DNA from 3 places in the Eikenella sp. KCOM 3110 genome. Region 3 is predicted to be linked to each of the others. Evidence: riboswitches for the same ligand, from Rfam matches in the RefSeq annotation. Region 3 holds a riboswitch; each other region holds the start of a gene.
What was found. A riboswitch is a leader RNA that binds a small molecule or an ion and turns the genes downstream of it on or off. The one in region 3 is predicted to bind thiamine pyrophosphate.
Positions count from the first base shown of each region.

Region 1: linked by a shared signal. The riboswitch ahead of thiM (hydroxyethylthiazole kinase) and the one ahead of ELB75_RS00880 (DMT family transporter) in region 3 are both predicted to bind thiamine pyrophosphate.
Region 2: linked by a shared signal. The riboswitch ahead of cytX (putative hydroxymethylpyrimidine transporter CytX) and the one ahead of ELB75_RS00880 (DMT family transporter) in region 3 are both predicted to bind thiamine pyrophosphate.

Region 1 is NZ_CP034670.1:1,212,357-1,214,619, forward strand. Features, by position in the region: gene gap (type I glyceraldehyde-3-phosphate dehydrogenase) at 1-572, shown strand, start outside; TPP riboswitch at 766-859, shown strand; gene thiM (hydroxyethylthiazole kinase) at 993-1,793, shown strand; gene thiD (bifunctional hydroxymethylpyrimidine kinase/phosphomethylpyrimidine kinase) at 1,816-2,263, shown strand, end outside.
Region 2 is NZ_CP034670.1:1,939,499-1,941,761, forward strand. Features, by position in the region: gene ELB75_RS09770 (hypothetical protein) at 1-293, shown strand, start outside; TPP riboswitch at 694-788, shown strand; gene cytX (putative hydroxymethylpyrimidine transporter CytX) at 950-2,161, shown strand.
Region 3 is NZ_CP034670.1:152,416-154,678, forward strand. Features, by position in the region: gene trpB (tryptophan synthase subunit beta) at 1-454, opposite strand, end outside; gene ELB75_RS00880 (DMT family transporter) at 551-1,489, opposite strand; TPP riboswitch at 1,705-1,799, opposite strand; gene ELB75_RS00885 (hypothetical protein) at 2,050-2,263, opposite strand, start outside.

The sequences.
Region 1 (2,263 bases), 1.1 Mb from region 3:
CTTCCTGCACCACCAACTGCCTCTCGCCCGTGGCCAAAGTGCTGTCGGAGAGCGTGGGCATCACCAAAGGACTGATGACCACCATCCACGCCTTCACCAACGACCAAGTGCTCACCGACGTACGCCACAAAGACCTGCGCCGCGCCCGCAGCGCGGTGGAAAATATTATTCCCACCAAAACCGGCGCCGCCAAGGCCGTGGGTCTGGTGCTGCCCGAGCTCAAAGGCAAGCTCGACGGCTTCTCCGTGCGCGTGCCCACCATCAACGTTTCGCTGGTGGATTTAACCTTCGAAGCCGGCCGCGATACCAGCGTGGAAGAAATCAACTTGCTCCTGAAAGCCGCCAGCGAGGGCTACCTGAAAGGCGTGCTGGGCTACAACAGCCTGCCCTTGGTGTCTTCCGATTTCAACCACACCAGCGAAGCCTCCGTGTTCGACAGCACGCTGACCAAAGTTTCCAACGGCAATATGGTGAAAGTATTGTCTTGGTATGACAACGAGTGGGGCTTCTCCTGCCAGATGCTCAACACCGCCCGCGCCATGTTCGGCCTGCCGGTGCGCCCGTTTGAATAAGGCTGCTGCGTGATATGAATATTAAGAGGCTACCTGAAAAGTTTCAGGTAGCCTTTCCTATTGTATCGGCCCGATGCCTTGTATCGTGGATTCACAAAAATCAGGGCAAGGCGGGCCAAGGCTGTACGGGTTTTTGTTTATCCGCGATATAGCCGTCGGGTAGCCTTTCCCCGGGCGGCGGGCTATAATCCGCGGCCATTAGTCGGGGTGCCGCAAAGGCGGCTGAGAAAATACCCGTTGTACCTGATACAGTTAATACTGGCGTAGGAAACTATGCAGGGGTCTGCACAGCCGTTGCAGGCTACCTGAAAGCGCAGCTGGAAACAGCCTGCCCCGCATGTCGATACAACGCACCTCGCCCGGCTTTGCAACGGGCGTTTTTTCTTGCCCGCCTTCCGCCATTATTAAGGAGAAAGCAATATGGAAATCAAATATCTGGATCAAGTCCGCGCTCGCAACCCGCTGGTGCACAACATCACCAACATCGTGGCGGCCAATTTCTCGGCCAACGGCCTGCTGGCGATTGGTGCTTCGCCGATTATGGCCGATAGCGTGGATGAAATGGCGGAACTGGCGGCGGCCAGCTCGGCGGTGGTGCTGAATATCGGCACGCTGAACAAGCAGAAGGTGGAAGCCATGCTGGCGGCGGGCAAATCGGCCAACCGTGCGGGCGTGCCGGTGGTGCTTGATCCGGTGGGCGCAGGCTTTACCCAGCTGCGGCGCGAAACCACGGCGCAGCTGTTGGCAGAAATCCGCTTCGCCGCCGTGCGCGGCAATGCGGGCGAAATGGCGCATATTGCCGGGGTGGAATGGCATGCTAAAGGCGTGGATGCGGGCAGCGGCTCGGCCGATTTGCACGGCATCGCCCAACGCATCGCGCAGCAATACGGCTGCATTGCCGCCATCAGCGGCGCAACCGACTACGTTTCCAACGGCAGCCGCACCGCCAAATTGAATAACGGCACGCCGCTGTTCCCCAAAGTAACCGCTTCCGGCTGCCTGTTGAGCACGATAGCGGGCGCATTTGCCGCCGTGGCCGCGCCGGAAGACTATTTGCACGCCGTGGCCGAAGCCTGCACGGTGTATGCCGTGGCGGGCGAATTGGCGGCGCAGGGCTTGCAGCCTGCGCAGAGCGGCTCGTTCGCATGGAAACTGATCGACAACCTGGCCGCCGTATCGGCGCAGGAAGTGGCGGCACGCGCGAAAGTGGAATGGATTTAACGGTTTAATCAGGAGAAAACAGATGACGCAAATTGCACAAGCCCTCACCATCGCCGGCTCGGACAGCGGCGGCGGCGCCGGCATTCAGGCCGATTTGAAAACCTTTCAAATGCGCGGCGTGTACGGCATGAGCGTGCTGGCGGCGGTAACTGCGCAAAACACGCTGGGCGTGCAGGCCATCTACGGCGTGCCGCTCGATATTATCCGCGCACAAATCGATTCCATCGCCGCCGATTTTAGCTCCGCAGAAACTCGCGATGCTCGTTTTCAGGTAGCCGCTTTTAAAATAGGCATGCTCGGTACGGCCGAAGTGATTGAATGCGTAGCGGAAAAAATCTCAGGCAAACCGTTTGGCCGGCTGGTGCTCGATCCGGTGATGGTGGCCAAGGGCGGCGCGCCGCTGTTGCAGCAAAACGCCGTGGCCGCGCTCAAACAGCATTTGCTGCCGCTGGCCGACGTGCTCACGCCCA
Region 2 (2,263 bases), 670 kb from region 3:
GGCGGAGCGCCTGCCCGGGCGGCAACACAATCAATCTGAGCGAAGGGCAGGAAAACGGCTATCCCTTCGCTTTGTTGCAAATGAGCTGCGAGCACAACCCGCAAAGCGGCAGGCCGGAATATACTTGGATAAAAGCGATGCGAGGCGAACGCGCGCTTTATGTGGCGCAATATGCTTTCCGCCACTTGCCGAGTCGGGAGGAGCTGACTGATGCGGCACGCCGTCTGCGCGGCATGTCGCTGTGCGATACGCGGCCGGGCAGGGCGCGCCAGCATCCTTGCGGCCGTCGTTAGGAGTATGCAAAAGGCTACCTGAAAGCTCACTATATCCGCTTTCAGGTAGCCTCTAAGCTGAATGCTACCGCATTCTTGTCGGGTAGGGAATTGTCTGGTGTAGCAAAAGTTGAACTACGGTGATGTGGTAAGAGTTGGCTGAAGTTTTTCAGGTAGCCTGTGGGGGGAAGGGGCTACCTGAAAACTTATGTGCTGCTTCTCGACAGTTCTGAAGCCAAATAGCAATCTGCCCCGATTACTCCGTTTCGTTAGCATGCTTCCCGTTTGGATTTGCAGGTGTGCAGAAGCGCAACGGCTGGGTGTGGAAACATTGTTGCCGGTGGAATCATTTAACCATTTGACGTGTCGGCAGCCTTTGCTGCGGCGGCTTGAAAAAACAGGGCGGCAAGGTATAATCGCGCCCAATTAGTCGGGGTGCTGCCTTGGGCGGCTGAGAGGATACCCGTTGTACCTGATCCGGTTAACACCGGCGTAGGGAACTATCAGGCAGAGGATGCGGGCGGCGTGTGCCGTTCGGGTTGCTTTGCCCCATCCGGAACAGATGGTTTCTTCTCTGCTTTACGCTGCGCCCCGGCTTGGTATGCCGGGCTTTTTTGTGCGCGTTTGATACGCGGCTCGGCGGAGTAGTTTTTCAAATATAGAGAGGAAACAATTTGATGGAACAGCAAGCAGATAAACTTTCGGTTACCGCTTCGGCGGTGATTTGGTTTGGGGCGGCGGTGTCGGTAGCGGAAATCCTTACCGGCATGCTGTTTGCGCCGTTGGGTTGGCGCATGGGTCTTTTGGCAGTGGCTATCGGCCATGTGATCGGCGGGGTGCTGTTTTACCTGGCCGGGCTGATCGGGGCGCAAACGGGGCGCAGTGCGATGGAAACGGTACAGCTTTCCTTCGGCCGTCGCGGCTCGCTGCTGTTTGCTGCTGCCAACGTGGTGCAGCTGGTGGGCTGGACGGCGATTATGATTTTCACCGGGGCGCAGGCTGCGGCGGCGCTCACGGCTGGCTGGAGCGGGGCGCAGACAGTTTGGAGCGTGATTATCGGCGCGCTGATTTTGCTGTGGCTGCACATCGGGATGCGGAATTTCAGCAAAATCAATTTTGTGTCGATGGGCACGCTGTTTGCGCTCACGCTGTGGTTGAGTGTTCAGGTAGCCTCCGGAGAGCCGGCGGCAGCCGGGCAGGCGGATGCGGAGGCGATGAGTTTCGGGCTGGCGGTGGAGCTGGCGGCGGTAATGCCGCTGTCGTGGCTGCCGCTGGTGTCGGACTACACCCGCCGCACAGCCAAGGCGCGGGCGGCTACGCTTTCGGCTACGCTGGCTTATTTCTGCACCAGCTCGTGGATGTATGCCATCGGGCTGGCGGCGGCGCTATTTGCCGGACAGAGCGAAATCGCACCGATGCTGCAATATGCCGGGCTGGGCGCCGCCGGGATTTTGGTGGTGGTGTTGTCCACGGTGAGTACGACGTTTTTGGATGCGTATTCGGCCGGGGTGAGCTTTCACAGCATCAGCAGCCGCTTTGGTGAGGTGCCGGTGGCATCGGCGGTTACGCTGCTGGGCACGCTGCTGGCGCTGGTGTTTGATGTGAGCCGCTTTGAAGGGTTTCTGTATTTTATCGGCTCGGTGTTTGCGCCGATGATTGCGGTGCAGATTGCGGATTATTTTGTGCTGAAACGCAAACCGACTTCAGGGGAAGTGGATTGGGTGAGCCTGGCTTTGTGGCTGGTGGGTTTTGTGTTCTACCGCCAGATGCTGAAATGGCAGCCGCCGCTGGGCACCACGCTGCCGGTGATTGCGGCCACGTTTGCGCTGACGCTGCTGGTGCGCAAATTGCTGCCCTCGGCAGGCAAAGCGGCAGTACATGAAGGCTGAGCCAGGCAGAAAACATGGCTAAACAATGCTCTTTCGATACCCGGCGGCAAGCGGCAAATAGCACAGGCCGTGCGGCACGGCGAGCCAACCCGGTCGGATAGC
Region 3 (2,263 bases):
ACACGTTGGGCGCTTGGCGGATGATGTCGTCTGCGCCCATGTAAACATGGCATTCCATACCGAAGCGGGCGGCGACAGTGGCGGAGGCCACGCCGTGCTGACCCGCGCCGGTTTCGGCGATGACGCGTTTTTTGCCCATGCGGCGGGCAAGCAGTGCCTGACCGATGGTGTTGTTTACCTTGTGCGCGCCGGTGTGGTTCAAGTCTTCGCGCTTCAACCAGATTTGCGCGCCGCCCAGATGCTCGGACAATCGCGCGGCATGGTACACGGGGCTGGGGCGGCCGACATAATGCTTCAAATCATGGCGGAACGCTTCCCAAAACGCGGGGTCGTTTTTCGCAGCTTGGTAGGCCGCTGCCAATTCTTGCAGGGCGGGAATCAGGGTTTCGGCAACGTACACGCCGCCGTGTTCGCCGAAAAAGCCCTTCTCGTCGGGGGCTTGGTAGTTTTGCATGGTTCGTCCTTTAGTAATGGGGTAGAAAGGCTACCTGAAAATGCCAAACCTGTTTCAGGTAGCCTTCATGAATATGAAGGACTCCATTCTAACCGCTTATCCCGCGCTTTCCAAAGCCCGTTTTCTCGCCGCGCCCCATTCCGAAGCCGCAATCCCCGCCGCCACCAAGATTAAGGCCGTGAGCACATAGCCGCCCAGCCGCTCGTCTGGGAAGGTCGCCGCGCCCACCAGCGCGCCGAACACCGGCAGCAGGTTCATCGTGAGCGCCGCCCGCCCTGCGCCAATCGCAATCACGCTTTCCATATAAAACAGCTTGGACAAAATCGCAATAAACACAGAAACATAGAGCAGTAGCAACCAAGCCTGCCACGGCGGCAGCCGGAAGCCCCTCTCCACCCCTTCCCACACATAAAACGGCGCACTCGCCACCACCGCCGCCACACACATCGCCCACAGCAGGCTCGCCCAATGCACCTTCGGCGCCGCACGCAGCGCCAGCGAATAGCCCGCATAAATCAAAGAAGTAGCCAATGCCAGCGCATCCCCTTGCGCCAAACCCGTTTCCAGCAGCGCGGCCGGATTGCCCCGGCCCACCACCCACACCACGCCCGCAAACGACAGCCCCACCCCCAGCCATTGCAGCCCATGCGCCCGCGTGCGCCAAAACAGCACCTCCGCGAGCAACACCATCACTGGAATCAGCGCCGTGATAATCGACACATTCACCACCGCCGCCCCGCGTGCAAACGCGCTGTAGAGTACAATATTAAACAGCGCAAACCCGCTGCCGCCCACCAGCAACAGCCACAACGCACGCGTTTTGAGCACAGGCAAATCCTCTTGAATCCGCGCGCGGAACAGCCACGAAAGCAGCAAAGCCGCCAGCACCCAGCGCCAAAACGTAAACTCATCAGGCGAAAGCCAAGCCTTGCCCAGCTTGCCCGCCACATTGCTCGTGGCCCAGAACGCCGGTGCCAAAAACAGCATCACATAAGGGTGCGGCAGGCCGTTTGCCTGCCAAATACGGAAACGCATGGTTTGCTCCTCTTGCAACAGCCCGCCGCTACTGATGGAAGGCTACCTGAAAAACATTTACTTCTAAAACACAGCTACTTACGGACAAATATTGCATGCCATGCTCAGGACGGCAGGCAACAAAAAACGCCCCGATCAATCGGAGCGCATCATCACGTTGCCGCGGCAGAATCTGCTCTGCCGCCTGCGGCCAATCAAACCGGGCAGCATCCCGCCCAAACCGGCCGCGAGTTCCCTCCGCCGGCATTAACCGGTTCAGGTGCAACGGGTATGTTCTCAGCCGCACAAGGCAGCACCCCGACTCAAGGGGCGGATTATAGCCCTGGGTAACGGCTTTGAGTAGGGCGGCTTTGCCGAACCGGCGCTTGGCATAAGGATAGGCGGGCATTGCTGCCCGTGCGGGTTTAATTTCGTTGGGGCTGCCTTTTCAGGTAGCCCGAAAGAAGGGATGGGCTACCTGAAAAACGTTGGGCTTATCAACCCGGCCTGCTCTCTATTGCCTTTTCAGGTAGCCTGAAAGGGGATGCAGGCAGCAAGTGTTTTCCTGCCCGTTTAAAGAATCAAGTATTTGGTACAGCCGTAATATGGCTCAGTTTTCCTTTTTCATCATAATGCAGCACAGATACAAATTCGGCACGCGCGCGCCCCAAATTCTGCTTTCGTACGCTATCATGGTAATGTACGGTTTGGACAACGTATTTTAATTGTTTGTTTGCATCATATACGAATGCACTGGTGTAATAACCAAGATGGTAATTAATACTAACTGAAACT